Regions from separate parts of the Arthrobacter sp. zg-Y1171 genome, predicted to be linked through region 1. Evidence: predicted binding sites of a transcription regulator. Region 1 holds the regulator's gene; each other region holds the start of a gene.

Region 1 (9,387 bases):
TCTTCGAGCCGAAGCCGAGACGGGTAAGGAACATCTTCATCTGCTCGGGCGTGGTGTTCTGGGCTTCATCGAGGATGATGAACGCGTCATTGAGCGTCCGGCCGCGCATGTAGGCCAGGGGCGCCACCTCGATGGTGCCGGCCGCCATCAGGCGGGGAATCGATTCGGGGTCCATCATGTCGTGCAGGGCGTCGTAGAGCGGCCGCAGGTACGGGTCGATCTTGTCGCTCAGCGTCCCCGGAAGGAAGCCGAGCCGCTCCCCCGCTTCCACTGCCGGACGGGTGAGGATGATCCGGTTGACCTCTTTTTGCTGCAGGGCCTGCACTGCCTTGGCCATCGCCAGGTACGTCTTGCCGGTGCCCGCAGGACCGATGCCGAAAACCACCGTGTTGCGGTCAATCGCATCCACGTAGTTCTTTTGGTTCAGGGTCTTGGGCCGAATGGTCTTTCCCCGGGTGGAGAGGATGTTCTGCGTCAGGACATCGGCCGGGCGGTGGGTGCTCTGGTCCTTGAGCATGCTGATCAGCTGTTCGAGAACCTGCGGCGTGACGCGGGTCTGGTGGCGGGCCAGTACGCGGACTTCGTTGACCAGGCGTACGGTCTGTTCGACCTCTGCAGCGGGGCCGGACACGGACAGTTCGTTGCCGCGCACCATCAGGCTTACCTCGGGATTTGCCGTCTCAATGATCCTGAGCGCCTCATCATTGGCACCCAGTGACTGGACCATGTGTTCCGTCGAGTCAAAGACTATTGTCTGGTTGTCCAGCCGAATGGTGCCGATTTCCGTTGAAGATTCGGTCATATAGACGGCCCTTTCAGGCCTTTCATCGCCCCTTATAGAGTCTGGTTTTAAAGTTCTTCGAACTTTTTACGGTGGTGGCGGCCGGTCCGGCCATCCGTCCCGGGAAAGTAAACGCCCTGGTACAGACGATTATTTCCTCGGGTCCCGGACGACGCGCCGCGCACCGCACGCTACCTAAATCTTACTTGATGTGCTCCCCGGCGAACCGACCGGCATCGGGTTTTTGTCTCGGCCCCGCAACGGTGATGTCTCAATCGTGTTTCAGTCCGGGCGCTGGCCCGTCCCCGGCACGGGAAGGCCCCAAAGCATGTGCAAAGGTTGAAGACGTACGTTTTCGAGTTACCCCAGAGGAGGATAGATGGACGCCGGATCCAACGACGCAACGTCCTGTCTCCGAGGGCTTCGCCAGCGGTATTTCCTGGCCGGTTCCCTGTTGGCCGCGGCTGCGCTGGGGCTGGGTGGATGCGGCGTCTTAGCCGAGAATCCCACCATCACGATGCCGTCGTCCTTCGACGGCTCAGACGCCTCCGCTGCTGCTCCAATGACGGTCTCCCCGCCGGCGGAGGCCAGTTCCGCCGGAACGCTCATGCCGGTGTACTGGCTGGGACGGAACGACTCGACGGTCAGTCTTTACCGTGAGTTCCTCTCCTCGGACAACACCGGTGATCCCATCGGCGAGGCAGTCCAGGCCATGACGGCGGCCCAACCGCTGGACCAGGACTACTTCACTCCCTGGCACGCGGCGGACAGCGTCACCGCATCCATTTCCAGCAAGAACGTCATTACCGTGGACATCTCCTCGGACGCGTTCAAGGGCTCCCTCGACTCGGGCATGGCCCACCGTGCAGTGCAGCAGCTGGTCTACACCGCCACGGCAGCAGCAGCCAACGCGGGGTTGACCACCGTAGGGCAGGAAAGCAGCGTGGCGATCCTGGTGGACGGCAAGGAGGGGTACCGCGCGTTCGGCCATGTGACCCTGGAGGAGCCGCTGCACAGGGATCCCGCGCTGGTGGCACCGATCTGGGTGATTGATCCGCAGGAATCGCAGATCCGGGGCACCGAGGTCGAGGTCAGCGGGACTGCGGTGGCGCAGACGGTTGAACTGCTCTGGCGGGCCGAACCCATAGTGGACGGCAGGCCGTCGGCCGGGGCTGCGGCTTCCGGCAGCGTGCAACTGGACAAGGCGCCCGGCAAGACGGGCGAATTCAGCTTCACAGCTTCCCTCGCCCCGGGCGAATACAGCCTCCGGGTCTTCTACAGCGGGCAGGAAACCGCCGGGGATTCCAAGCGCATTACGGTGTCTGCTTCCCGGGAGGATCCGGAGGGCTAGCCCGGTGGTCTTCCTACCAGCGGCCGAGCAGCGAATTCAGCACGGCCAGCGCCGCCGGACCTGCAGTGGAGGAACGCAGCACATGCGGTCCGAGCCGGACGGCGACCGCTCCGGCACCGCGCAGCGCTTCCAGCTCGGCGGGGCTGATGCCGCCTTCCGGACCCACGACTACCGCAATGGAGGCGGAGGCCTCGTCGGGACCGCGCCTGCCAAGGTCACGCACCGCATCCGCCAGCGGCACGTCGGCCTCCTCATGGAGGACAAGGACGAGGTCAAGTTCCGCCAGCCTGGCCGGCAGGGCACGGCTGTCCAGCGCGGGCTCCACCGCAGGGATGCGGGAACGGCGGGACTGCTTGGCAGCGGCAAAGGTCAGGGCCTGCCATTTGGCCTGTCCCTTAACCGCCTTCTCGGCGCGCCACCGGACAATGCTGCGGTCGGATTGCCACGGGATCACCGTGTCCACACCCAGCTCGGTCGCGGCTTCCACTGCCTGCTCGTCCCGGTCCCCCTTGGCCAGCGCCTGGACCAGGAAGAACCGTTCGGGCTCGACCGGTTCGTCGATGACACCTGACACCCGCAGTTCCAGAAGCGACGCACCGGTTTCCGTTACCGTGCCGGTGAGCCGGCGGCCGGCGCCGTCGACCACGTCCACGCTTTCACCGGCTCCGAGGCGCTTCACAGATACAGCGTGCCGAGCTTCCGGGCCCTCGAGACGGAAGATGTCTCCGGGCCCGGCCGCCGCCACCTGCGCCGGGTCACCGAAGAAAATCGGGTTGGTCATCTCAGAGGTTGCCCAGACGGTCCCGCAGCTTGGCGAAAACGCCGTTACCTGAGCTATTGAGCTTTCCCTCGCTGTATTCCTCGCCGCGCAGCTTGGCGAGGCGGCGGAGCAGTTCCTCCTGCTCGGAGTCCAGCTTCTGCGGGGTCTCCACGTGCAGGTGCACCCGAAGATCGCCGCGGCCGTGGCCGCGCAGGTGCGTGACGCCCAGGTCGTTGAGGACGGACACCTCGCCGGACTGCGTGCCGGGCTTGACGGTGATTTCGCGTTCGCCGTCGAAGGTCTCCAGTGCCACGGTGGTTCCCAGCGCTGCGGCAGTCATGGGGATGGTGAGTGTGGCGTGCAGGTCGTCGCCGTCACGGAGGAACGTCGGGTCATTGTTGACCCGGATCTCCACGTACAGATCGCCGGCGGGGCCGCCGGCCATCCCGGCTTCACCCTGCCCGCCGAGCTGGATCCGGGTACCGGTGGCGACGCCGGCCGGGATCTTGATGGTCAGGGTACGCCGGTTGCGGACACGGCCCTCGCCGGAGCACTCGTGGCAGGGGTCCGGGATGACGGTGCCGAAGCCGTTGCAGGTGCCGCAGGGTGCCGAGGTCATGACCTGGCCCAGGATCGAGCGGACCGCCCGCTGGACCTGACCGGTGCCGTGGCAGATGTCGCAGGTGCGCGGAGAGGTGCCGGGCTGGCAGCAGGAACCGTCGCAGGTGGGGCAGACGACTGCAGTGTCGACGTCGATCTTCTTGTTGGTGCCGAAGACGGCATCCTTGAGGTCGATCCGGACGTTGATCAGGGCGTCCTGTCCGCGGCGGCTGCGTGAGGCCGGTCCGCGTCCTCCGCCCGGGGCGCCGCCGCCGAAGAAGGTGTCGAAGATGTCCTGGAAACCGAACCCCTGGGCGCCGAAACCGCCGCCTCCGAAGCCGTTGTCGTTGCCGTTCTCGTTGCCCGTGGTGTCGTAGATCCGCCGTTTTTCCGGATCGGAAAGAACCTCGTAGGCGTGCGATACGGCTTTGAACTCGTCCGAGGCGCCCGGAGCATTGTTGACGTCCGGGTGCAGCTTGCGGGCTAGCTTCCGGTACGCCTTCTTGATTTCTTCACCGGTGGCGTCTCGTCCGACACCCAGAACCTGGTAGTGATCGCTCACTCGTGCACATCGCTTTCCTGTATTGCGTGCCTTCAAACTTTGAAGACGGAGGTTGGGTTCCCGCCGGTTCCCCGGCAGGCGGGTCCGTAACTGCTGGGGACCGCGTTAGTTGTTCAGTATTCGGGACAGGTACCTGGCCACGGCTCGCACCGCTGCCATGGTGGTGGGATAGTCCATCCGCGTGGGACCGAGAATGCCGACCTTCGCGGTGGCGTCGGGACCGTATCCCGTAGCCACCACCGAGGCTTCCGACAATCCGCCGTACGGATTCTCCCGGCCGATCCGGACGGCAACGCCGCGGGCATCCTGTTCCATCTCCGACAGCAGCCGCAGCATCACCACTTGCTCCTCGAGCGCTTCGAGCACGGGACCGATAGTCAGCGGGAAGTCTACAGTGGAGCGGGCCAGGTTGGCTGTCCCTGCCATCACCATGCGGTCCTCGCGGTTGATGCCGGCCAGCTGCTCCAGGCAGTGCCCCAGGGAGTTGCCCACGCGCCTGCGTTCGGCCGGCACCGTGGCAAGGGCATTGGCCAGCTGGCTCGTGATGCTACTCAGCGGCGTGCCTGCCAACGCGGACAGGAAGTGCTGGCGCAGGTCGCCCAGGTCCGGCTCCGTCACCGGCTGCGGAACGGTAATGACGCGCTGCTCCACCCGCCCCGTGGTCGAGATGAGCACTACCAGCACCTGCGCCGGAGCCAGCAGGACAAATTCAATGTGCCGGACCTTGGCATTGCCCAGATGCGGGTACTGCACCACGGCCACCTGGTTGGTCAGCTGCGACAGCAGCCTGACGGTACGGTCCATCACATCGTCGAGGTCGTCGGCTTCTTCCAGCAGCGACTGGATGGCGCGGCGTTCGGGAGCGGAGAGCGGCTTGACGTCGGAAATCCGGTCGACGAACAGGCGGTAGCCCTTGTCGGTGGGGATGCGCCCGGCGGACGTGTGCGGGGCGGTGATCAGCCCCTCTTCCTCAAGGGCGGCCATGTCATTTCGGATGGTGGCCGAGGAAACACCCAGGTGATGCCGTTCCACAAGTGCCTTGGATCCCACGGGCTCCCGCGAATGGACGTAGTCCTCAACAATGGCGCGGAGGACCTCGAGTCGGCGTGGCTCACTCATGGATTTCCCTCCCTGTTGATCGGCGGTTGATCGGCGGTTGCTCGGCGGTTGCTCGGCATTCTTACTTGCGTGGTGATCCGTGTGGTGACCTGTGTGGTGACCTATGGGCAGAGCACCGGACGTTTAGCACTCACAGTGTTCAAGTGCCAAGTCTAGTACGGATCGGCAGCGTTGCTAGCATTGAGGAACCCGCGGCCTGCTGCGGTTTCCGCCCGATCAGAACCGTAAGTGAGGCAACTTCCGTGTCCAGCTTTTCCTGGGGTCCGCAGGACATCACCGCGCCGGCCCGGACCGTCCTGCGCAAAGTCGGCGCCGAAACCGGCCTGGTCCTTGAGGACGTTGCCTCGGGCTGGGTTGGTGCGGTGGTGCGCGTGGAGAAATCCGGCGGACTGCACCTGATGGTGCTGGAAGACCGGCGCGGGAAAAAGAAATCCTTCGAACTGGGCTTCGGCTTCCTGCTCGAGGGCGAGCCGGTGGAAGTTGTGCCCGCGGCTGCGGCGGCGGCCAAGGCAGGTCCGGCCCGGACGGCGTCCGGCTCGGTCCGCGTCGCCAACCAGCGCGCCCGCACCGCCCGGGCCAGCCGCATCTGGGTGGAGGGCAAGCACGACGCCGAACTGGTGGAGAAGGTATGGGGCGATGACCTGCGGGTGGAGGGAATCGTCGTCGAGCCCCTCCACGGCGTCGACGACCTGTACTCCGCGGTCCGGGAGTTTTCCCCGGGCCCGGGGCGCAGGCTGGGCATACTGGTGGATCACCTGGTTCCGGGCTCCAAGGAATCGCGCATTGCCGCCGAGGCGATGACCTCCCCCGGCGCGCCGGGCAATGTCTTGATTGTCGGGCATCCGTACGTGGACGTCTGGCAGGCCATCAAGCCGTCCGTGATCGGGCGTACCGCCTGGCCCGTGGTCCCCCGTCACCTGGACTGGAAAACCGGCATCCTGCAGGGACTGGGCTGGCCGCACCGCGACCATACCGACGTCGCAATGGGCTGGAAGAAGCTGCTGGGGCAGGTGAACAGCTATGCGGATCTGGAACCGTCACTGCTCGGACGAGTGGAGGAAGTCATCGATTTCCTGACCGTTCCCGGGTGAGACGCGCATCGCACTGCCTCTTTCCTTTCCGTGAGGAAGCGTGCGAGCCAGTACTCTTGAGGAATACGTAGTAGTGGACCGACCCTGTGTCACCATGAGCCAAAAGGAAAATACGCCGTGTCCAACACACGCCAGAACCACCGCCCCCGACCGGAAGAACACGGCGGAGCGCAGCGTCCTGTTTACCAGGGGGCTCCGGCCAACGCACTGCCGCTGACCGCGTCCGAAGACCGGCAGTGGGCAACTCTGGCGCACTTCGGCGGCATCCTCGCTTTTGTTCCGTCGCTGATCATCTACCTGGTGTTCCGCGACCGCGGTCCGTTCACTGCCCAGGAATCCAAGGAAGCCCTGAACTTCACGCTTCCGCCCAGCATTGCTGCCCTGACCGTCTGGGCGTTGTCCTTCATTCCCGAGATCGGCGGCTTCTTCGCCGTGCTCAATGCCATGATCTGGGTCTACGTGGCTGTGTCCTCGGTGATCGCAGGCATCGAGTGCAACCGCGGCCGGCCGTACCGCTACCCGCTCAACCTGCGCCGCATCAAGTAGCGCCGCAGGGCGGGACCGCTGCCGGGGAACTCAGTCCGGCAGCAGCCGCCGGACCACTGCGTCGGCCAGCAGCCGGCCCCGCGGCGTGAGGATCACCTTGCCGGTCAGCGCAGCGCGCGGATCCACAAGGCCGTCGGCCATGAGTCCCGCCACGGCCAGCCTGCCGGGCTCACGCAGCCGGTCCAGTGCCAGGCCTTCAGCGAGCCGGGTCCGCAGCATAACGTCTTCCATGTACCGGGTATCGGCGTCCAGGGTCTCGCGTCCGACGGCGGGCGACTCCCCCGCGCCGATCCGCTGGGCATAGGCGGTGGGATGCTTGGCATTCCACCAGCGCACGCCGCCGGCGTGTGAATGGGCACCCGGGCCGACGCCCCACCAGTCATCACTGCGCCAGTAGGCCAGGTTGTGCCGGCACTGGTCCTCGGGGGTCCGCGCCCAGTTGCTGACCTCGTACCAGTTCAGTCCGGCGGCGGTCATCATTTCATCCGCCAGCACGTATTTGTCGGCGTGGTCGTCGTCGTCGATGGGCGGGACCTCGCCGCGGCGCATCCGGGCGGCGAGCTTGGTCCCTTCTTCGATGATGAGCGCGTAGGCGGAGATATGGTCAGGCTCGTAGCTCAGTGCCTCTTCGAGCGAGTGCTTCCAGTCGGCCATGGACTCCCCGGGAGTTCCATAGATGAGGTCCACGCTCACGTGCAGGCCGGCGTCGCGCGCCCACTGCACGGCCTGCGGAACCCTCGACGGCGTGTGCGTGCGGTCCAGCACTGCCAGCACGTGCGGCACGGCGGACTGCATGCCGAAGGAAACCCGGGTGAAGCCGGCGTCGGCAAGCAGCTGCAGGGACTGCGGCGTGACGGAGTCCGGGTTCGCTTCGGTGGTGACTTCGGCGCCGGGCGCCAGGCCCCACTGGTCGACGGCGGTGCGGAGGATCAGCGCGAGGTCCTCCGCCGGGAGCAGCGTGGGAGTGCCGCCGCCGAAGAAGACGGTGCCCATCCGGCGCTCCGGCAGGCCCGAACGCCGCAGGGCGTCAGCGGCAAAGACCACCTCGCGGGCCGCCGTGCCGCCGTAGGCAGCCTGCGACGCACCGCCGCCCAGCTCGGTGGCCGTATACGTGTTGAAATCGCAGTAGCCGCAGCGGACGGAGCAGAACGGAATGTGGACGTACAGTCCGAAGTTCCGCTCCGCTGCTCCGTCCGCGGCCTGTGCGGGGAGGAGACCGTCGGCAGGTGCCGGGTCTCCGAGGGGCAGTGCACTGGGTGTCACTTCTTGGATTTGTCCTTGGACTCGTCGGAGGAAAGCGCAGCCACGAAGGCTTCCTGGGGAACTTCCACGCGGCCCACCATCTTCATGCGCTTCTTGCCTTCCTTCTGCTTTTCCAGCAGCTTGCGCTTACGGCTGATGTCGCCGCCGTAGCACTTGGCAAGCACGTCCTTGCGGATGGCGCGGATGGATTCGCGGGCGATGATGCGGGAGCCGATGGCTGCCTGGATGGGCACTTCGAACTGCTGCCGCGGGATCAGCTCACGCAGCTTGCCGGTCATCATAACGCCGTAGGCGTAGGCCTTGTCCTTGTGCGTGATGGAGCTGAAGGCGTCAACCTGTTCGCCCTGAAGCAGGATGTCCACCTTGACCAGGTCGGCGACCTGTTCGCCGTCGGCCTTCCAATCGAGGGAGGCGTAGCCGCGGGTCTTTGACTTGAGGATGTCGAAGAAGTCGAAAACGATTTCGGCCAGCGGCAGGCGGTACCGGATTTCCACCCGGTCCTCGGAGAGATAGTCCATGCCGCCCAGAACGCCGCGGCGGGACTGGCACAGCTCCATGATGGCGCCGACAAATTCATTCGGCGCCAGGATCGTGGCCGAGACCATCGGCTCGCGGACCTCTTTGATCTTGCCTTCGGGGTACTCGCTGGGGTTGGTCACGGTGACCACCTTTTTGTCCTCGAGCGTCACCTCGTACTCCACGTTGGGGGCAGTGGAGATCAGGTCCAGGTTGTACTCGCGCTCGAGGCGTTCACGGGTGATTTCCAGGTGCAGCAGGCCCAGGAAGCCCACCCGGAAGCCGAAGCCCAGCGCCGCGGACGTCTCGGGTTCGTATACCAGCGCGGCATCGTTGAGCATCAGCTTTTCCAGCGCTTCGCGGAGCACCGGGTAGTCGGCGCCGTCGATGGGGTACAGCCCGGAGAACACCATGGGTTTGGGATCGGCGTAGCCCTCGAGTGACTTCTCGGCCGGCTTGGCCAGGTTGGTGACGGTGTCGCCCACCTTGGACAGGCGTACATCCTTCACGCCGGTGATGAGGTACCCCACCTCACCCACGCCCAGGCCCTTGGACGGGGTGGGTTCCGGCGAGCTCACACCGATTTCGAGGAGCTCATGGCTGGCCCGGGTGGACATCATCTGGATGCGTTCACGCGGGGACAGCGACCCGTCGATCACGCGGACATAGGTGACGACGCCGCGGTAGGTGTCATACACGGAGTCGAAGATCATGGCTCGGGCGGGAGCGTCGGGGTCGCCCACCGGTGCCGGAATCTCGCGGACAATCTGGTCCAGCAGGGCTTCAACGCCAACACCG
Region 2 (10,741 bases), 1.4 Mb from region 1:
GTTCCTTCAGCTCAACCTCGGTTGCCGCACCGGCCTTGATGACTGCAACACCGCCGGCCAGCTTGGCCAGGCGTTCCTGCAGCTTCTCGCGGTCGTAATCCGAATCGGAGTTCTCGATTTCGGCACGGATCTGGTTGACGCGGCCGGCGATCTCTTCAGCGTCGCCTGCGCCTTCCACGATGGTGGTCTCGTCCTTGGTGACGACAACCTTGCGTGCCTTGCCCAGCAGGTCCAGCGTGGCGTTTTCCAGCTTCAGGCCAACCTCTTCGGCGATGACCTGGCCACCGGTGAGGATGGCAATGTCGGCCAGCTGTGCCTTGCGGCGGTCGCCGAAGCCCGGTGCCTTGACGGCTACGGACTTGAAGGTGCCGCGGATCTTGTTGACCACCAGGGTTGCCAGGGCTTCGCCCTCAACATCTTCGGCGATGATCAGCAGCGGCTTGCCGGACTGCATGACCTTCTCGAGGACGGCAACGAGATCCTTGACGTTGGAGATCTTCGAGTTGACGATCAGGATGTACGGATCCTCAAGGACCGTTTCCTGGCGCTCGGCGTCGGTGACGAAGTAACCGGAGATGTAACCCTTGTCGAAGCGCATGCCTTCGGTGAGTTCCAGTTCCAGGCCGAAGGTGTTGGACTCCTCGACCGTGATGACGCCTTCCTTGCCCACCTTGTCCAGTGCTTCGGCAATCAGGTCGCCGATCTGCTGGTCACCGGCGGAGATGGAAGCCGTAGCGGCGATCTGCTCCTTGGTTTCGATCTCCTTGGCAGATGCAATCAGTTCGGCGGTAACGGCGGCAACAGCCTTCTCGATGCCGCGCTTCAGGCTCAGCGGATCGGCGCCGGCGGCAACGTTGCGCAGGCCTTCCCGGACCAGTGCCTGGGCGAGGACAGTTGCCGTGGTGGTGCCGTCACCGGCAACATCGTCAGTCTTCTTGGCAACTTCCTTGACCAGCTCTGCGCCGATCTTCTCGTAGGGATCGTCCAGCTCGATCTCCTTGGCGATGGAAACGCCGTCATTGGTGATCGTGGGGGCGCCCCACTTCTTTTCGAGGACCACGTTGCGGCCACGCGGGCCGAGGGTCACCTTGACGGCGTCGGCGAGGATGTTCAACCCGCGCTCGAGGCCGCGGCGTGCCTCTTCTTCAAATGCAATGATCTTGGCCATAACGGCTATCGTCCTTCCGGAACAGTCATGCTTGGAGCAAAATGTTGCATTCCTGGCTGGGGTGCCCGCGACGGACGGATCGGCTCGCGCGATCTCTTTACGCGCTCCTCGTTCCTCACCCCAGTGGGTTGCTTGTTCACTCAACACCGTCGGACATTTAGCAGTCATCCGGCAAGAGTGCTAAGTCAATAATTAGCACTCCCACACACTGAGTGCAAGCGATCACGCCGACATGCCACCCGGTTCACATTCGTTCCCGACCGCAGCCGGCGGGCGAATGCAAAAGCAGCGGCAGAGCCGAAGCTCCGCCGCTGCCGATCCCGTCCCCAAGCCGGGAGGGTGTTACTTGGAGTGGCCTACACTGCGCGGACTTCCTCGGCCTGCGGACCCTTCTGGCCCTGGCCGATTTCGAACTCCACCCGTTGTCCTTCTTCCAGCGTCCGGTAACCCGATGCCTGGATGGCGGACCAGTGGACGAACACATCCGTTTCGGCTTCGTCGAGGGTAATAAAGCCGTACCCTTTTTCGCCGTTGAACCACTTGACGATCCCCTGCGCCATGATCTTTCTCCAACCTAGATTCCGATGCCGCCCTCCGGCGGCATGCTTGGACGCCGGAGGCGCCGGATCCGTCCCTCTGTCGGTTCCCGAGGGAGGCCGAGGTCAGCAGCGCAAACCGGCTGGCATCACTCTAACTACGGTGATCCCGATCACATACAGGCGTGTTGATAACGTTATGGTCTTTTAACCCGAACGCCCCGTTTACCGGTATCCGGGGCCCAGGATCACGGTGACGCTGGTGAAGCCGGGTGTTTCCAACGCGGGAATGCCCAGCTGCGCACCGATTTCCTGCGCATTGGCAGCCAGCTCCGGTGAGCTGTAGTAGACGCCGGATCCCTGCTGGGGCGCACCGGCCCAGTTGGCCACCGTTCCAACTGCCCATCCTGCAGCGGACATCCGTCCGGAAACGCCTGCACCAAGTCCGGTCACGCCGCTGGCGTTGAACACTGCAACCGGCTGGGTACGGTCAATCGCGGGCGCAGTCGGCGTCGGCGTTGGAGTGGGCGTTGGAGTGGATGCCGGAGCAGGACTCGGTGAGGCATCCTCGGCCTTCGCCTCGGGAGTCGGTGTGGCTGCAGCTGAGGCGGACGCGGAAGCAGGGGCCGAAGCCTGTGCTTCCGGGGACGGACCAGCGGAACCGGACCCGATGCCCAGCCGCGGCAGGACAAAGTAGGCTGCCAAGCCGATTAGCAGAGCGAGCACACCCACGGTGATCAGCAGCCCCAGCCCGTTGGAACGCGAGGGAATGAGGCGTTCGCGGTGCACGCCCTGCCGCGCGGACGTTTCGGGGACCTTGTCGAACTCATCCCGAGGGTATTGGCTCATTGTGGAGTTTCAATCCTTGTTCTGATGGCGCCGCGTACTGGGCGGCCAACATTGGAGGGAACCGGCGCTAGACGCCTGTGCCCAGGCGGCGGGCGGTACGGGCACGCTGGCGGGTCGTACGTAGTCTACGCAATCGTTTGACCAGCATCGGATCATGGGCGAGGGCTTCCTCGGTATCAATCAGGGCGTTCAGGACCTGGTAGTACCTCGTGGCCGACATCCCGAAGAGGTCCTTGATGGCCTGTTCCTTGGCACCGGCGTATTTCCACCACGCCCGTTCCAACGCGAGCATCTGCTGTTCCTGGGCACCCAACGGGCTGTCCGGGTCCACTGCGTCATCGAGGGAAAACCGCTCGGCTTCGGCCGATTCCGCCACATTCACTCCCAAAAAGATCCCTGTATATATCTACCGCCCATGCTAATTGGGAATAACAGGCTTGTCATTTACGGCAGTCGTCGGCAAGGCACCGCAAACGCACCGGTGACAAAATGGACCAGTGAGCACTGACGAACCCCAGCTTTTTTCCTACACCGGCGAAGCCGCACCGGGGGAAAACACCCCTTTTCCTTTCGCTGCACCCACACGCCTTGAGGACCTCATGGCTCCCGATTGGGCCCATGTGCTCTCCCCGGTGAAGACGCGCCTTGAAGAAATAGCCGCCGAGCTGGACGCGGAGCGCCGCGCCGGTCAGCGCATCCTGCCCGCACCCGGCAACATCCTGCGCGTCTTCCAACGTCCGCTGGCCAGTGCCCGCGTGCTGATCGTAGGCCAGGATCCGTACCCCACCCCCGGGCATGCCGTAGGCCTCTCCTTCTCCGTAGGGAAGGGCGTACGTCCGCTTCCCCGAAGCCTGAACAACATCTTTACCGAGCTCAACGCCGATCTGGGAATCACCCCCTCCCCCTCCGGAGACCTCAGCGCCTGGGCGGATCAGGGGGTGGTCCTGATGAACCGCGTACTCACGGTACGTGCCGGGGAAGCAGGCTCACACCGGAAGCGGGGATGGGAGGAAATCACTGAGCTCGCCGTGCGCGCACTGGCTGCCCGCCGCCGCCCGGACGGCACGCGCGTTCCCCTGGTTGCCGTCCTGTGGGGACGCGATGCCCAGGGCATTGTCCCGTTCCTCGGCGGTGCGCCGACCGTCGAATCCGCGCACCCCAGTCCCCTGTCGGCCTCACGCGGGTTCTTCGGTTCCCGACCGTTCAGCCGGGTTAACGAACTGCTGGCGCAGCAGGGCGCCGACCCCGTGGACTGGCGGCTTCGCGGGGAGCGGTAAGGGCGGCGCGGTAAGGGCGGCGCGATACGGTAGTTACAGGCCCTTTCCTAGGAGACACCCATGCCCGACCCAATGACTTCCCCGCGCCCGCAGGAGCCGGAGTCTCCAGCTCCCCGCCGCCAGCGCCCCCTGCTGACCCTTGAGGTTCTCCGCCGCGAGCAGATCAGTGAGCATATGGTCCGGGTGGTTGCCGGCGGACCCGGTTTCGACAAGTTCCAGCCCAACAGCTGCGCCGATGCCTACTGCAAGATCTGGTTTGGCCCGCAGGGCCGCCCGATTGACGGTACCGAGGACCTGGACACCATTCGGGCGCGGAGCGAACGGGAGCACTGGCCGGTGTCCCGCACCTACACGGTCCGGGACGTGGATCTTGAAGCACGCGAAATCAGCATCGACTTCGTTGTTCACGGAGATGAAGGCCTGGCCGGGCCGTGGGCGGCCTCGGCAGAGCCGGGGGAACCCTTGACCTTCTCCGGCCCCGGGGGCGCCTTCAACCCCGATCCCGGCGCCGACTGGTACCTGCTGGCTGTCGATGAGTCAGCCCTCCCCGCAGCTGCCACCGTGCTCCGCGCGCTGCCGCAGGACGCCGTCGGGCAGGCATTCATCGAAGTCGCCGGCCCCGCCGACCGCCAGCCGGTGCCGAAGCCTGCGGGAGTGGAGCTGACCTGGCTGTACCGCGGGGACGTCCCCGCGGGGCGCAGCCGGATGTTGACCGACGCCGTTTCGGCGACGCCTTGGCGGGATGGAACCGTGCAGGTCTTTGCACACGGCGAGCGGGAGGCAATGAAGTCCCTGCGCGATGTCATGTTCAGCCACCGTGGACTGGAGCGCAGGCAGGTCTCCCTTTCCGGCTACTGGGCTGCGGGACGCACCGAAGACGTCTTCCAGGCCGAAAAGCGCACGCCGGTCGGCAAGATTCTCTAGCCCGGACGGCAAGGAGCCCGGCCCGCTGCAGCAGCGGGCCGGGCTCTTGTCTTTTTTGGTGCTGCTAACGCCGCCGGTTACGCCGGTCGTTGCCGTTGAGGTTGCGGGTGAAGGGCCGGCCCAGGTTATCGCCGAGCACCACGCCGCCGGAGATGGCCAGAATGACGGTGAGCGCGTCAAACAGGCCCACCACACCCTGGTACATCTCGTCGGTGCCGATGCTCAGGCCGTACATGGACCGGAAGATCGCCAGCCCCGGGAACAGGAACAGAACGGCCGGCACCGCCACGATCAGCTGCGGGGCACCCATCCGCAGGGCGACAATGCGGGCCACCATGCCGATGAAGATGGCGGCCACCGCCGGGGTAAGGCGCGGCCCCATGCCGCCTGCCTCCACCAGCTGGTACACCAGGAAACCGGCAGTGCCGATCAGCACCGTGGGCAACACCAGCCGGCGCGGGGACTGTTCGACAATGCAGATGGCTCCCAGCGCAATAGCCAGCAGCAGCAGGGTCACGGCGAAGGAATACTGTGACGAGGCCACATCGGTAACGTTCAGCCGGCCCATTCCCATCAGGGCACCCAGCACGAGCGCGACGGCGATGCCGGCCACCAGTGCGCCGAAGGTCAGGAACGCGGACAGGAACCGGCCGGACGCCGTGACCGGGAATCCGTTGATCGCATCCTGCACGGCCGAGACCAGACGGCCGGTGGGCAGCATAACCAGGATGCCGCCGGCAACGACGATGCCCGGGGAAATGGGCACCTCCATGGACCAGAACAGCATGGCCATGGCCGTGACCACAAAGCCGCTGGCCGCCGTCGTGAAGAAGTCCGGGACCCGCCACCTGCCCAGCACGCGCTGGAGCAGGCTGACCATCACCGTTCCGGCGAATCCCACCAGTGACGCGAGCGGGCCGCCGCCGATAAACCCGACGATGGCGGCTGCGAACACCCCGGCGGATACCGTCACGGCCCAGCGCGGGAAAGGCTTGGGCTGGTGCGTGATCTCGTTGAGCCGGTTGGCCGCCTCGGCGCGGGAGAGCCCCCCGTCGATGATGTCGGTGACCAGCTGGTGGACCAGGCCAAGCCCGGCATAGTTGTTCGTCCAGGAACGGACCACGCGCATCACCGTGATGGGGGTCTGGTCCTTCGGAGAGTAGTTGAGCAGCACCGACTGGTTGGTGATGTCCACTTCGATGCTTTCCAGCCCGAATGCGGCGGTCACGGCAATGATGGCGGTTTCCACCTCCAGCGCGCCGGCACCGTAGCGGAACATGGATTCGGCCATGCCGAGGGCCAGGTCCAGGGTCTTGCGGGCATTCGCGTCCGGCCCGGCGGTGCGCACGAGCGGATTGGCATAGGGGCTGCCGGCCAGCCGTTCCACAATGGACATGGCCTGGGTGGGCGGATTCTCCCCTTGGACCAGCTTGCGCAGCATGCGCCGCGCCGCAGCGGATGAGCGGTCGGCGCGGACGGCGGTCGAGGCCAGCGGCACCGTTCCCGGTGGAACGGTTTTGCGCGTACGGGCAGGCCGTTTCTCGCGAGGGTCGGCCGTCGTCCGCATGCGGCCCGTCGGCGGCCGAAGCACCTTGGAGCCACCCGGGCGGATTACCGACGTGGTGGGAGGAGGCGGCTTGGGCCGGGTGCTGCGCAGGGCAGCGGTGGGCATGTCCATGCCGGTGGCCGGCTGCCCCGGAGCCTTCGACGGCGGGGCCGGCGTCTTGGCAGCCTGCCGCGAAGGCCGCCCGGCCGCGCCTTGCCCCGGCCGGGGTCCCTTGCCGGACTTTGCCCTCTGGGCCTGTGGCTTCCCTGCCTGGGCGCTGCCGGGCTGAGGGTTCCCCGGCCGCACCTTCCCGGGTTCAGGGCTCTCCGGCTGCGCCTTTGCTGGCTCCGCCCGCCGGCGCGCCGGCATGCTGATCAACGGAATGGGCCCCGCAACCGGGTCCGGATTCAGTGCCGAATCCGGATTCGATCCGGGCTTGCGCCCACCCGGATCGGCTGTGTTCTCCAAGGATTCACCCTTTCGCCTGTTCCGGGACCCGCCCGGGTTATTGCCTGGTGGAACTGCTGCTTAGTAGAACGGCTGCTGGTGGCGGCGCCAGTAAATCTGCCGCGCCACGCGTTCGCCGATGGTGTTCCAGATGCGATAGCGGATCGGATCCACAATGAAGTCGTAGCAACCGACAAAATCCGTGACCGTCTTGGAGAAACTGGTCTTGAACAGACCCAGCCCGTGATGCGGGTGGCTCTTGTCCTTGAGCTGGTTGCTCGGCGGTGTGCCGCAGAAGTCGTACTGGACAATGCCGCACTCCTTCTTGAGTTCGGTGATCGCGGTCCACTGGACCAGGTGCGAATCCCCGTACTGGGAGCGCCGCGGCTTGGACCCGCCGTCCTTGTAGGTGCCCTTGTTGCCGTAGGCAATCACGAAGGCACCCACAGTGGGTTCCCCGTCCTCGAATGCGAAGTAGAAGCGTCCCTGCCCGGCAGCAACGAAGTTGGACCAGAACCGGTGGTAGTACTCGTAGGAGCGCAGCCGCGCCGCAGAGCGGTCCTCGATGTGGGCCATCAGGCGGTACATGATCCGCATGTTCTCTTCGGTCGGCTCGACCCGGCGGACATCCGCGCCTTCGCGGATCGCCCGGCGGACCGCGTTCCGGCCCCGGGAGGAGAGGTTCTTGAGCAGCTGCTCCTCGTCCGGCGTAGTGTCCAGCAGGGCAGTGGAGTCGTTGGGCTGCAGGTTGAAGGTCTTGATGAATCCGGCCCCCGTGAACAGGGCCTGGACCTCTTCGCTGTCCACGATGTCCGGCTCAACCTTGATCGCGAAAACCTTGCGGCGGGTCTCCTTGATGAACCGTGCCAGCGCGTTCACCACCAGCGGCACATCTTCGGGTGCGGCGACGTCGGGACCCTTGATGAGGTACCAGAGGCTGCCGAGGGCCGGGACCTTCTTCTCGATCGCCAACGTGTAGGTCACGTAATCGGGTCCGGTGAAGGCCAGGTAGACGGGATTCCAGCCGTGGTGGGACTTCACTTCCGCGAAGGACGCTGACTGAAGGACATTGCCGCCGCCGGGGTTGGCCAGCACGTGCTTGTCCCAGTTGGCGATCTCCTCGGCAGTGGCCAGGCGTGCACTAAAATCTCGCAAAATACCTCAACTAATGGTTTGTTCACTGCATCGTTTTCAGCGCATCGTTACCAACGCGCCGGCCCGCCGCGGAAACGGCCTTCGAACCGGGTCCCAGTCTATCCGTTGCACTGCCGCCGGGCCGAACGCTCAAGTGGACGCAGGAAGGAACCAGCGGACCCGCGGTTCCACTTCGGCCAGGTCCCATGCAGCCTGGATGATCCGGCGGTCCTCCCCCGTGGTCCGCGTCTGTTCCTGCCGCAGGTACTCCCGCCAGGTGGGCACATCGTAGATCTCCCGGAACTGGTCCTGGTCAGTGACCGAGTGCACCAGCTCCCAGTCCGTGGCGCCGGTGCGCATGCGCGACAGCCGGACCGACTGCATAGCCGCCACGAACTCGTCATTGAGGTCCGCAGGCACCTCATAGGAGATCAGGACCGTCACCGGTCCGGCGCCGGGATCCGGTTCCTGGCCGGCAGGAAGCTGCAGTTCCGTGCCGGCTACGCTGCGGTCCAGGCGTCCGGTGCCCGGCAGCAACGGAAGCACCAGGACGCTGGCCCCGGCCAACAACAGCACGCCGGCGGCAAAAGCCAGGGTAGGAGCGTAGCCGGCTCCGGTGGCACCCGATCCCCAGAAAACGGCGCCCACGGCCTGCGTGCCGGAGGCGACCATCAGATACACAGACAGGCCGCGGGCACGCACCCATTCGGGCAGGGTCAGTTGCATTGCGGCGTTCAAGGTGGAGAACGTGGAGATCCAGGCGAACCCCGCGAAGACCAACAGCACGGCAACGGCCCACGCGGGCAGGTAGCCCGAGGCGAAGGCCCCGGCCGCGAAGACCACGGCACTGATGCCCAGCAGTGTGTTGTCCTTCAGGACGGTCCGGAGCCGCGGCAGGAACAGGACACCCAGCACGGCACCGATACCCAGCGCCCCGAGGAGCAGCCCGTATCCTGCCGACCCCAGGCCGAGATGGCCGTTGGCGGCAACGGGCAGCAGCGCATAGAGGGCGCTGGCGGGGAAAATGAACAGACCGGACCGTAGGAGAATCCGGCGGATGAGCGGTGCAGCACGGATGTAGCGGATACCTGCGGCGAGCGCCTCCCCCACGTGTTCCCGTTCGACGGGATCCCGCTGGGGAGCCCGCCAACTGTAGATGGCAATGGCCGTGCCCACGAAGGACAGTGCGTTCAAGCCGAACACAAAGGCTGGACCGGTCAGGGCCACCAGCAGACCGGCAATCGCGGGACCAACGGCACGGGCCGTGTTCATCGCCACGCTGCCGAGCGCCGCAGCCGCCTGGATCTCTTCCCGGGGCACCAGTGCAGGGGTGATGGCCTGCCAGGCGGGGGCGCTCAGCGCCATGCCGCAGCCGATGAGGAAGGTGTAGAGCAACAGCGAATCCGGGTCCAGCAGGCCCATCGCGGCCACGACCGTCAGCACGGTGGCAGCGCCGGCGGCGAAGATGTTGGCGCCCAGGATCAGCCGGCGCCGGTTGAAGGCGTCCGCCAGGACCCCTGCGATAAGGCCCAGCAGAAGGGAAGGTGCGAGGTTGGCAGTCTGGACCAGGGATACAAGGGCGGGGTTTTTGCTGGATTCCACCAGGAACCACTGGGCCCCGACGGTCTGCATCCAGGTGCCGATATTGGATCCCAACTGGGCAAGCCACAGAATGAGGAACATCCGCCGGCGCAGCGGCGCCCAGGGCGATTCCATTCGATTCACTCCCTCAGGGGCTGGACGGGAAGCCTTTCCACGCACGGGCAAAGCGCTCCCGGGCCGATTGGGCAGAGGCCTGTTCCAAGGCGTGCAGCCGCCCGTAGGTAAAGCCGTTCTCACCGGCGGCCAACGCTGTTGCCCCCATCCGCCGCAGATAGGCCTGCGTCACCACGCTGTCCTGGTACTCACCGAGGACTTTCTGCACATGCTCGGCGGCGTCCACCATTTCCTTCGCTTCCTTCGGCTGGACGGGTGCCCAGACCTCGGCTGCGTAGCGGAGCTGTTTTGCATCCTTGCGCGCGTCATGGAGCGCTTCCGCGTAGTCTTCGCCCGCCAATGTCCGTGTGGCCCGTACCCGGCGGTGCAGCCTTTTCCGGTCCCGCCGGACGATGCGGGCAGCGGCCGGACCGGCCGGCTTCCTCGCTGTTTCCGTCCAGAACGGGCGGTCCAGCAGCGCTTCGAGTCCGTCCAATGCCTGGAAGTACCGCTGGGAGTGCAGTGCTTCGCGGACGTGCCCGTAGGCCTGCCGATAGTCATGGAGCAGTTCCTCATCCACGCGGGCGGCAACCGGCCCCATCACCAGGTCAGCGGGTTCAGATGCAATCAGTTCCTGGAGCCGGTGCCGCATCACCTGCGCATCCCGGGCCTCCCCCAACACCCGGGCGATCCACCGCAGTTCCCCGCGCAGCGAGCGCCCCGGCTCGGGGTCCATGGTGCTGCGGTAGCTGGAGAGTGCCGAGCGCAGCCGCCTGGTGGCAACCCTCATCTTATGGATCCCGTCAGTGTCTCCCCGCCGTACGCGTGGATCGTGGCGCAGCAACTCCTCGAACTGTTCGCGCAGATACTCCAGCAGCAGCAGCGCCACCGGGCTGCCGGCGTCCAGGAGGTCGGCGTCTGTTCCGTCCGGCGCTCCCCCGGTGCCCGCGCCGGCCCTCTCCGGGTGCCGGACCGCGTCCCGTCCCCCACCTGCCTCCGGGCCCGCCGGCACGGCACCGGCAGCGAGGAACATGGTTCCAGCCTCCGTGCCCAGCGCATTGTGGTCGGAAGAAATGGTCCAGACCCGCCGGCCCGGTCCGCCGGGCTCCGCTTCTACGTCGTTTGTCCTGGTGCTTTCATCGGTGACCCGGGCAAGCACCGTGCC
Region 3 (10,741 bases), 700 kb from region 1:
GACGCCGGTGGCATTGACCACCTGGCTTGCCGCGATGTCGAACTCGTTGCCGGTTTCCTGGTCGCGGACGCGGGCCCCGACCACGCGTTCGCCCTCGCGCAGGAAGTCGACGACGGCGAGCCGGTTCACCACTGCGGCGCCGTAATGCGCGGCGGTGCGGACCATGTTGGCCACGTACCGGGCGTCATCCACCTGGCCGTCGTAGTAGCGGATGGCCCCCACCATCGCATCATCCTTCAGGCTCGGCGCCATCCGCAGTGTCTGGCGCCGGGTCAGGTGCTTCTGCATGGGCACGCCGCGGGAGTTCCCCGAGGTCATGCCCATGGTGTCGTACAGGAAGATGCCGGCGCCCACGTACGGCCGCTCGATGAACCGCTTCGTCAACGGGTACAGGAACGCCACGGGCTTCACCAGGTGCGGGGCGATCCGCTGCAGCAGCAGCCCCCGCTCCTTCAACGCCTCCTGGACCAACGCAAAATCGAGCATCTCCAGGTAGCGCAGGCCGCCGTGGATGAGCTTGGAGGAACGCGATGACGTTCCCGACGCCCAGTCCCGGGCCTCCACCATGCCTACCTTCAGCCCGCGCGTCACCGCGTCCAGCGCGGCGCCGGCGCCCACCACGCCGCCGCCGACGATCAGGATGTCCAGCTCATTGCCCGGCGCGGTGGTTGCCCGGAGCTTGTCCATGGCTTCTGTCCGGTACTCGGGGCTCAGGGCGTCTGCAGTCATGGTCCAGGTTCCTCTCTAGGGTCCTGCCGTAGCTGCGTCCACTCTATGGGCTGGGCGCCGGGATTTACAGGCTGTACTGGTAGGGGGACACCAGCACTTCGATGCGCTGGAACGCTTTCAGGTCCGAGTAGCCGGTGGTGGCCATTGCCCGGCGCAGCGCACCCATGAGGTTGGAGGTGCCGTTGGTGTGGTGGGACGGCCCCCAAAGGACCTCTTTGAGCGGTCCCACGGTGTCCAAGCGGACCCTGTCGCCGCGCGGCAGCTCGCTGTGGTGTGCTTCCTGCCCCCAGTGCCAGCCGTGGCCCGGTGCCTCTTCGGCACGGGCCAGCGCGGAACCGAGCATCACGGCGTCGGCGCCCATCGCGAACGCCTTGATGATGTCGCCGCTGGTGCCCATGCCGCCGTCGGCGATCACGTGCACGTACCGTCCGCCGGACTCGTCCATGTAGTCCCGGCGCGCCTCGGCTATATCGGAGATGGCCGTGGCCATGGGCGCGTGGATGCCCAGCGCACGCCGGGTGGTGGTGGTCGCGCCGCCGCCGAACCCGACGAGGACGCCGGCCGCGCCGGTACGCATCAGGTGCAGGGCCGGGGTGTAGCCGGCGGCTCCGCCCACGATCACCGGAACATCGAGTTCGTAGATGAACTGCTTCAGGTTCAGCGGTTCCACGGTCTTGGACACGTGCTCGGCGGAAACGGTGGTGCCGCGGATGACGAAGACGTCGACGCCCGCGGCGAGGACGGTCTTGTAGAACTCCTGGGTGCGCTGCGGGGTGAGCGAGCCGGCAACAGTCACGCCGGCGTCGCGCATTTCGGCCAGGCGCGAGCTGATCAGTTCGGCCTGGATCGGTGCGTTGTAGATTTCCTGCAGGCGGCGGGTGGCGGCGGGGTTGAAGTTGTCGCTGCTGAGGGCGGCGATTTCGTCCAGCAGCGGTTCCGGATTCTCGTACCGGGTCCACAGGCCCTCAAGGTTCAGCACGCCGAGGCCGCCGAGCCTGCCGAGGGCAATGGCTGATGCCGGAGACATCACCGAGTCCATCGGGGCGCCGATGACCGGCATCTCGAACTGGTAGGCATCGATCTGCCAGTTGATGGAAACATCCTGGGGATCGCGGGTGCGCCGCGAGGGCACAATCGCCACGTCATCCAGGGAGTAGGCTCTGCGCCCATGCTTGCCACGGCCAATTTCTATCTCGTTACTCACGCTCCCTAGGTTATCCCAGTGCGCGGCGTCGGCCCGAAAGCTGCCGGCAACGGGCCGCCGTGAGTGCAGAACAAGCCCTTAAAGCCCAAGGGCAGCTCCAGCGCAGTGCGCAGGGGCTGCCCTTGGCAGGGAGGACGGGTCAGCGGCGCCCGTAGTTCGGCGCCTCGGCCGTCATCATGATGTCGTGCGGGTGGGATTCCTTCAGCCCGGCCGGGGTGATCCGGACAAACTTGCCCTTGGCCTTCAGCTCTTCAATGGTGCGTGCACCCGTGTAGAACATGGTCTGGCGCAGGCCGCCGACCAGCTGGTGCGCCACGGCGGAAAGCGGTCCGCGGTAGGGCACCTGGCCTTCGATGCCTTCCGGAATCAGCTTTTCGTCGCTGGGGACGTCGGCCTGGAAGTAGCGGTCCTTGGAGTAGGAGGTGTTCTTGCCCCGGGACTGCATGGCCCCGAGCGAACCCATGCCGCGGTAGGACTTGAACTGCTTGCCGTTGACGAAGACCAGGTCGCCCGGGCTTTCCGCGGAGCCGGCCAGCAGGCCGCCCAGCATTACGGTGTCGGCGCCGGCCACGATGGCCTTGCCGATGTCGCCCGAGTACTGCAGGCCGCCGTCGGCGATCAGCGGGACGCCCGCCGGAATGGCGGCCTTGGAAGCTTCGTAAATGGCGGTGATCTGCGGGACGCCCACTCCGGCAACTACGCGGGTGGTGCAGATGGAACCCGGCCCCACGCCTACCTTGACGGCGTCGGCACCGGCGTCGATCAGGGCCTGGGCGCCTTCACGGGTGGCTGCCTGGCCGCCGATGATGTCCACGTGCGCGGCAGCCGGGTCCTTCTTGAGGCGGGCAATCATTTCCAGCACGCCTGCACTGTGGCCGTTGGCGGTGTCCACCACGAGGATGTCGACGCCGGCCTCGACCATGGACATGGCACGCTCGTAGCCGTCGCCGAAGAAGCCGATGGCAGCACCGACGCGCAGGCGGCCCTCGTCATCCTTGGTGGCCAGCGGGTACTGCTCGGCCTTGTCGAAGTCCTTGACCGTGATCAATCCCTGCAGCTTGCCGGCGTCGTCCACCAGCGGCAGCTTCTCGATCCGGTTCTTGCCCAGCAGCTCCATTGTCTCTGCGGCGCTGATGCCCACCCGGCCGGTGATGAGCGGCATGCGCGTCATGACTTCTTCGACCTTGCGGCTCGGATAGTCGGCACGCGGAATGAAGCGGGTGTCGCGGTTGGTGACAATGCCCAGCAGGGTGTTTTCGGTATCCACCACCGGCAGGCCCGAAACACGGAAATGCGCACAGAGGTCGTCGAGTTCCTGCAGGGTGGCGTCGGGGGAAATCGTCACCGGGTTGGTGATCATGCCGGATTCGCTGCGCTTGACCCGGTCGACGTGTTCCGCCTGGTCGGCAATGGAAAGGTTCCGGTGGATCACGCCGAGGCCGCCCTGCCGGGCCATCGCGATGGCCATGCGGGATTCGGTGACCGTGTCCATCGCGGCGGAAAGCAGCGGAGTCTGCACGGTGATCCGCTTGGACAGCCGGGAGCTGGTGTCGGCTTCAGAGGGAATTACATCCGTCGGGCCGGGCAGCAGGAGGACGTCGTCGTAGGTCAGGCCGACGAAGCCGAACGGATCGTGTTCTGGGTACTGCTGACTCAAAGCTGCGCCTCTTTCGGGGATGAGAGGAAGGAAAAGGCCCGATTTAGCCTGTACCTATCGTAAAACGAAAGCGGTCCCGCCCCTATTCCGTCCCGAACGTATCTGCTGCCTGTGAGGGATGCCACGGAAAACAGCGAGACCCCGCCCCCGGAAACGTGTTCCGGGGGCGGGGCCTGGGCCGATTTCCGCACGTAAGGCGCGGATCAGGGCTGATTAGTGCTGGTGACCGTGGTCGTTGTCCTCTTCGGCAGGCTTCTCCACCACGAGGGCTTCGGTGGTGAGCACCAGCGAAGCGATCGAGGCGGCGTTGCGCAGGGCCGAGCGGGTGACCTTGACCGGGTCGATGATGCCGGCGGCAATCAGGTCTTCGTATTCACCGGTGGCGGCGTTGAAGCCGTTGTTGATTTCCAGCTCGCCCACCTTGGCAACGACGACCATGCCTTCGGAACCGGCGTTCTCGGCGATCCAGCGCAGCGGCTGCGCCAGTGCACGGCGGACCAGGCCGACGGCGGTGGCGGCGTCGCCCTGCAGCTTCGTCACCTCCGGATCGGTGTCCAGTGCGCGGGCAGCGTGGACCAGTGCGGAACCGCCGCCGGCCACAATGCCCTCTTCGAGTGCGGCACGGGTGGAGGAAACGGCATCTTCGATGCGGTGCTTCTTTTCCTTCAGCTCCACCTCGGTGGCTGCACCGACGCGGATGACGCCGATGCCGCCGGACAGCTTGGCGAGGCGTTCCTGCAGCTTCTCGCGGTCCCAGTCCGAATCGGTGCGCTCGATCTCGGCACGGATCTGTGCCACGCGGTCGGCGACGTCGGCTTCGGAGCCGGTGCCGTCAACAATCGTGGTGTTGTCCTTGGTAACCGTGATGCGGCGGGCGGAGCCCAACACCTCAAGGCCAACCTGGTCCAGCTTCAGGCCGAGGTCGGGGCTGACTACCTGGGCGCCGGTGAGGGTCGCGATGTCCTGCATCATTGCCTTGCGGCGGTCACCGAAGCCCGGAGCCTTGACGGCGACGACGTTCAGGGTGCCGCGGATCTTGTTGACCACCAGGGTGGACAGGGCTTCCCCGTCTACGTCTTCGGCGATGATGAACAGCGGCTTGGAGGTCTGCAGCGCCTTTTCCAGCAGCGGCAGGAACTCGGCGACGGAGGAGATCTTGCCGGAGTTGATCAGGATCAGCGCATCTTCGAGGACGGCTTCCTGGCGCTCCGGGTCGGTCACGAAGTACGGCGAGAGGTAGCCCTTGTCGAACTGCATGCCCTCGGTGATGGCCAGCTCGGTCTGCGTCGAGGAGGATTCCTCGATCGTGATGACGCCGTCCTTGCCGACAGTGTCGAAGGCCTGGGCCAGCAGCTCGCCGATCTCGGTGCTCTGCGCGGAGATGGCCGCAACGTGGGCAACCTGGTTGCCTTCAACTTCCTTGGCGTTCTCCAGCAGGCGCTTGGCTACCGCGTCAACGGACACCTCGATGCCGCGCTTGAGCTGCCCGGGGGCAGCACCGGCGGCAACGTTGCGCAGGCCTTCCTTGACCAGGGCCTGTGCCAGCACGGTGGCCGTGGTGGTGCCGTCGCCGGCAACATCGTTGGTCTTGGTGGCTACTTCCTTGGCCAGCTGTGCACCGAGGTTCTCGTACGGGTCGTCCAGCTCAATTTCGCGGGCAATCGTAACGCCGTCGTTGGTGATGGTGGGAGCGCCCCAGGTCTTGGCCAGGACGACGTTGCGGCCGCGCGGGCCGAGGGTCACCTTGACCGTGTTGGCGAGCTTATCGACGCCTGCTTCGAGCGAGCGGCGGGCGGAGTCATTGAACTCCAACTGCTTTGCCATGTGTGTGTCCTTTCCGACAACTACATCTGCATCAGAAAACCCCGGCCAGAATCGTGGCCGGGGTTTTCCAGGGGAACTACTTTACGACGACGGCCAGCACGTCGCGGGCGGACAGCACCAGGTATTCCTGGCCGCCGTGCTTGACTTCGGTTCCGCCGTACTTGGAGTAAATGACTACGTCGCCTTCGGCAACGTCAACCGGGATGCGGTTGCCGTTGTCATCAACGCGGCCGGGTCCAACTGCAACTACTTCACCCTCCTGGGGCTTTTCCTTTGCAGTGTCCGGGATAACGAGGCCGGAAGCAGTGGTCTGCTCGGCTTCGAGGGGGCGGACAACAATACGATCCTCAAGGGGCTTAATAGAGACCGACACTCGGGCTCTCCTTTGCGTAGTTTCTAACGGAATGGGGCCGTTGGTCTGGCGCTGGCCGTCGTCGCGGTGCCGGTTCGCGCTTTCCCTTCGGGAGTTAGCACCCTCACGTTCGGAGTGCTAACTCAGACTTTATGCAACGGTTAGCACTCGGTCAAGGTGAGTGCCAGCGCGCGCCGCCTGTCCGCCCCTCTCCCCCGTACCGGCGGGCAGGTAAATGAAGAAGGGGATTTGCTTAGGTTGTCCTAACCGGGATAGTTTTCATCTGCGCATCATTAGAAAACATTTCTGTGACCTAATCCCCGGATAGGCACATCGACTCTCACCGGAGCCCCCATGATCACGAAGTCCCGCCTGTTGGCCGGAACCGCCCTTGTGTCCCTCCTCGCGCTCAGCGCCTGCTCCACTGAAGCAGCAGATGCGGACGTCGAGTCCGCGCAGGGCTCAACCGTGACGGTCGAGCACGCCCAGGGAAGCACCGAAGTTCCGGTGAACCCGGAGATCGTGTACACCTTCGACCTCGGCGCCCTCGATACGATGGATGCCCTCGACATTGACGTCGACGGCGTGCCTGCCGCCAACTTCCCGGAGAGCCTCTCCCAGTACGGCGCCGAAGAGATCACCAAGATCGGCAGCATGAAAGAGCCCGACTTCGAAGCGATCAACGCCGGCGCTCCGGACCTGATCATCATTTCCGGCCGGGTTGCCGATTCTTACGAAGAGTTGAGCAAGATTGCCCCCACCGTCGACCTCAGCGTCGATAACGCCGATTCCTGGAACTCCTTCAAGGAAAACACCCGGACCCTCGGCACGATCTTCGAGAAGGAAGACCTGGTTGAAGAGAAGCTGGGCGCCCTGGAAGGCAAGGTCGAAGACACCAAGGAACTGGCCGCCGACGCCGGCAACGGCTTGATCGTTATGACCAGCGGCGGGGAAATGACCGCCTACGGCGCAGGCTCGCGCTTCGGCATCATCCACGACGTCCTGGGCCTGGAACCGGCCGCCGAGGTTCAGGGCGAGGGTAAGCACGGCGAATCCGTTTCCTTTAACTACATTGCGGATACCGATCCTGACCACCTGTTCGTCATTGACCGCGACGTAGCCGTCGGCACCTCCGGCGAAGCCGCCTCCGCCGTGCTCGACAATGAGCTGGTCAAGAGCACCAAGGCTGCCCGGAACGGAAACATCACCATGCTGGATTCCGCCAGCTGGTACCTGGTCGGATACGGCCTGAACAACGTGGACACCATGGTTAACACCGTCCACGACGCTCTCTAGCCGCCCCTCTGCGCTCCGTGGCCCGGCACCGGCCGTGCCGGGCCACGGAGGAACTGGATACCGATATATGACTGCCCCCGCCGTGCCGGCGAATAAACCGGCCCCCGCGTCCGCCGCCGCTCCCCCGGAACGGCGGCGCTTCGTGCGTTCAACCGCCGCACTGGTCCTGGGGGTCTGCGTTGTGGTTCTGCTGGCGGCCGTAAGCCTTTTCGTCGGCGTCGGTGACCTTTCGCTCGCCTCGCTGCTGTCCGGGGATCCCACCACGCACATGCTGTTCTGGGTCAGCCAGCTCCCCCGCACGCTGAGTATTGTCCTGGCGGGCATGGCCCTGAGCGTGGCCGGACTGATCATGCAGCTGATGGCCCGGAACAAGTTCGTGGAACCCTCCACCGTCGGCACCGTGGAGTCGGCCCAACTGGGGATCCTGGCGGTGACCGTGCTGCTGCCGGGCGCCTCCATGTTCCTGAAGATGTCCACGGCTTCGGTCTTCGCCGCTGCAGGAACCGCACTCTTCCTGCTCATCCTGCGCCGGATCCCGCTGCGCAACACACTGATCGTGCCCCTGGTGGGCATCATGCTCGGCGGCGTGATTTCCGCCGTCACCACTTTCTTCGCCTACCGCACCGACCTCCTCCAGACGCTGAACAGCTGGATGATCGGCGACTTCTCCGGCGTCCTGCGCGGCCGCTACGAACTGCTCTGGATTGTCGGCGCCCTGACCCTGATCGGCTACCTGGCCGCGGACCGTTTCACCGTTGCAGGCATGGGGCAGGACTTCACCACCAACCTCGGCCTGAACTACAACCGGGTCATGGCGCTCGGACTGGTGATCGTCTCGCTCATCAGCGCCGTGGTGGTGGTCAGCGTCGGCTCCATTCCGTTCCTGGGCCTGATCGTGCCCAACCTGGTGTCCCTGCTGATCGGTGACAACGTCCGCCGCGCGGTGCCCTGGGTCGCCGTCTTCGGAGCGGGCTTCGTCCTGCTCTGCGACATCATCGGACGCACCATCCGCTACCCGTATGAAATCCCGGTGGGCGTAGTGGTTTCCGCCGTAGGCAGCGTCATCTTCCTGTACCTCCTCCTACGCAAGCGCGGTTCCCATGCCTGATCCATCCACCAGCGCACTGCCCGCAGCGCTTACCGAGCACCGCCGGCGTCCCGTCCGGACCGTTCCCGCCCGCTTCTGGATCATCGCCCTGGGCCTGGTCGCGGCGGCACTGGTTGCGGTGTTCATGACCATTGAGCTGCGCGGAAACCTGGGCTACGCCCTGCCGCGCCGCGCGATCAAGGTGGGCTCCATGATCCTGGTGGCCTACGCCGTCGGGATTTCCACCGTCCTGTTCCAGACCGTCACCGCCAACCGGATCCTCACCCCTTCGATCATGGGCTTCGATGCCCTCTATGTGCTGATCCAGACGGTCCTGGTGTTTGCCTTGGGCGGCGGTGCCCTGCTGTCCCTGGGCGCGCCGATCCGCTTCTGCCTCGAAGTGCTGCTGATGGTCGGGTTCTCGTTCCTGCTGTACCGGTGGCTTTTCACCGGCGGCGGGAAATCCCTGCACTTGATGCTGCTGGTCGGAATTGTCTTCGGCACCATGTTCCGCGGCTTCTCCTCGCTGCTGCAGCGGCTGATCGACCCGAGCGAATTCATCATCCTGCAGGACCTGTTCTTTGCCAGTTTCAACAATGTCGACGCCGCCCTGCTGGGCTACTCCGCCGCCGCCGTCGCGCTTGTCAGTGCCGTCGCCTGGCGGATGCGCCACTCCTTCGATGTCCTGGCCCTGGGCCGCGAGACCGCGGTGAACCTGGGGGTGGACCATAAGCGGGCGGTCACCGCCACGCTGATCATCTGCTCGGTGCTCGTCGCGGTGTCCACGGCCCTGGTCGGGCCGGTGACCTTCTTCGGGCTCCTCATTGCGTCCCTGGCCTACCAGCTCTGCGCGAAGTTCCGGCATGCCTCGGTGCTGCCGATTGCCGTTCTGCTGGGAATCATCGCCCTGGTGGGCGGCCAGCTGGTGCTGGAGCGGATCTTCGCCTTCGACACTGCGCTGAGTATCGTCATCGAGTTCGTGGGCGGCATCGTGTTCCTCATCCTGCTCCTGAGGGGAAACGTGAAATGACCTTCCTCCCCCTGCACCGCCCGAAAGGCCCCTGTTCATGATCTCCGTCAACGGCGTCACCAAGCGCTACTCCTCCACCGTCGTCGTGGACGGGGTGAGCTGCGAGATCAAGGAAGGCGGCATCACCTCGATCATCGGGCCCAACGGTGCGGGCAAATCCACGCTGCTCTCCATGATCAGCCGGCTGCTGCCCATGGATTCCGGCACGGTTGCCGTGGACGGGCTCGACGTCGTTTCCACCCCCGGCCGGGACCTCGCCCGGAAAATGGCGATCCTGCGCCAGGACAACCAGCTCACCGTCCGCCTGACCGTTCGGGACCTGGTGGGCTTCGGCCGCTACCCCCACAACGGCGGCCGGCCGGGACCCGAAGACAAGGTCCACATCGAGCAGGCAATGGCGTACCTGGACCTGACGGCGCTGGCGGACCGGTTTGTGGACGAGCTCTCCGGCGGGCAGCGGCAGCGGGCGTTCATTGCCATGGTGCTGGCGCAGGACACGGACTACCTGCTCCTGGATGAGCCGCTGAACAACCTGGACATGAAACACTCCGTGGAAATGATGCGGCTGCTGCGCCGGCTCACGGACGACTTCGGGAAGACCGTGGTACTGGTCATCCACGACATCAACTTTGCCTCCTGCTACTCGGACGACATCATTGCCATGTGCGACGGCCGGCTGATCCACCAGGGACCGCCGTCGGCCATCATGCAGCCGGACGTGTTGAGGGATATCTATGAAATCGATATCCGGATCGAGGAGATCGACGGAAACCGGATCGGCGTCTATTTCGCCTAGCCGTTGAAGCCGGGAACTTCCGGCAGCAGCGCGATGAAAAGGAGAAGACCCCATGGGAAAACGATGGCAAAAAGCGCCCAGTAATTCGTTTCTGTTTCCATTGCTTCCCCCTGACTCGCGGCGCGGCAACCTGCCACGTGGATCTGGTCGCACGGATTTGCCGGAGTGGCGCCGATCACAAACTACCGGTTATTTGCCGAAAAGCTTATTCCAACAATCCCCTGCAGCTTCCGCGACACTATCCGCTGCCTTGCGTGCAGCCTTGCCTGCGTCTGATTTCATGAGGTCCGACTCCATGAAATCATCCACCCCGGTCATGGCTAGGTCTGCCAGAGCATCCTTAACTGATTTGCCGCCCAGGAAATCGAATTCGACCGAGGTGACAACCGAGATGCCGATGCCGATAGCGGCGCCTGCTACGGTCCCCACCGGTCCGCCTATTGCTGTCCCGATCATTGCGCCGGTCCCTGCCGCGGCCAGGTCGATTCCCACCTTGGTGCCGCCTTTTACGGCACCCATCGCGTCCGCGCGTTTGTCCAGTTCATCAGGGTCCATGCCGGGATTCCGTTATCCCGTAATGCCTAAGACTGCTGCACCCTAAGGTACAAGAAATGGAACATTGCGCCCATGGGGAGAACTACCCATGGACGGCGGGGGCCGGCGGAAAACAAAGCGGGTCCGAAGTGCGTTGCGGACGCAGTCAATATGGTTCGGCCCCGTTGCGCCCTGCCGGAGGGTTCTCCTACGTTGAGAGACCCACATACCG

Evidence for each region. Region 1 encodes HrcA, which represses chaperone genes, less so after heat shock. Its sites were predicted from a motif close to TTNGCACTCGNNNNNNNCGAGTGCNAA; they were not measured.
Region 2: the regulator HrcA is predicted to act here: its motif matches at 1,326-1,352, upstream of groL (chaperonin GroEL).
Region 3: the regulator HrcA is predicted to act here: its motif matches at 5,928-5,954, upstream of groES (co-chaperone GroES).

Annotation. Positions count from the first base shown of each region.
Region 1 is NZ_CP104264.1:1,879,913-1,889,299, forward strand. It holds gene N2L00_RS08785 (PhoH family protein) at 1-802, opposite strand, end outside; gene N2L00_RS08790 (GerMN domain-containing protein) at 1,161-2,132, shown strand; gene N2L00_RS08795 (16S rRNA (uracil(1498)-N(3))-methyltransferase) at 2,146-2,913, opposite strand; gene dnaJ (molecular chaperone DnaJ) at 2,915-4,054, opposite strand; gene hrcA (heat-inducible transcriptional repressor HrcA) at 4,160-5,173, opposite strand; gene N2L00_RS08810 (DUF3097 family protein) at 5,416-6,264, shown strand; gene N2L00_RS08815 (DUF4870 domain-containing protein) at 6,382-6,810, shown strand; gene hemW (radical SAM family heme chaperone HemW) at 6,841-8,073, opposite strand; gene lepA (translation elongation factor 4) at 8,070-9,387, opposite strand, start outside.
Region 2 is NZ_CP104264.1:527,237-537,977, reverse strand. It holds gene groL (chaperonin GroEL) at 1-1,168, opposite strand, end outside; gene N2L00_RS02595 (cold-shock protein) at 1,525-1,728, opposite strand; gene N2L00_RS02590 (LytR C-terminal domain-containing protein) at 1,930-2,553, opposite strand; gene N2L00_RS02585 (DUF3263 domain-containing protein) at 2,621-2,929, opposite strand; gene N2L00_RS02580 (uracil-DNA glycosylase) at 3,051-3,830, shown strand; gene N2L00_RS02575 (siderophore-interacting protein) at 3,891-4,754, shown strand; gene N2L00_RS02570 (threonine/serine exporter ThrE family protein) at 4,819-6,321, opposite strand; gene N2L00_RS02565 (peptidoglycan bridge formation glycyltransferase FemA/FemB family protein) at 6,829-7,902, opposite strand; gene N2L00_RS02560 (MFS transporter) at 8,032-9,597, opposite strand; gene N2L00_RS02555 (CHAD domain-containing protein) at 9,611-10,741, opposite strand, start outside.
Region 3 is NZ_CP104264.1:2,580,743-2,591,483, forward strand. It holds gene N2L00_RS12065 (glycerol-3-phosphate dehydrogenase/oxidase) at 1-729, opposite strand, end outside; gene N2L00_RS12070 (GuaB3 family IMP dehydrogenase-related protein) at 794-1,933, opposite strand; gene guaB (IMP dehydrogenase) at 2,073-3,590, opposite strand; gene groL (chaperonin GroEL) at 3,804-5,414, opposite strand; gene groES (co-chaperone GroES) at 5,491-5,787, opposite strand; gene N2L00_RS12090 (siderophore ABC transporter substrate-binding protein) at 6,121-7,062, shown strand; gene N2L00_RS12095 (ABC transporter permease) at 7,130-8,170, shown strand; gene N2L00_RS12100 (iron chelate uptake ABC transporter family permease subunit) at 8,163-9,179, shown strand; gene N2L00_RS12105 (ABC transporter ATP-binding protein) at 9,217-9,975, shown strand; gene N2L00_RS12110 (DUF3482 domain-containing protein) at 10,165-10,530, opposite strand.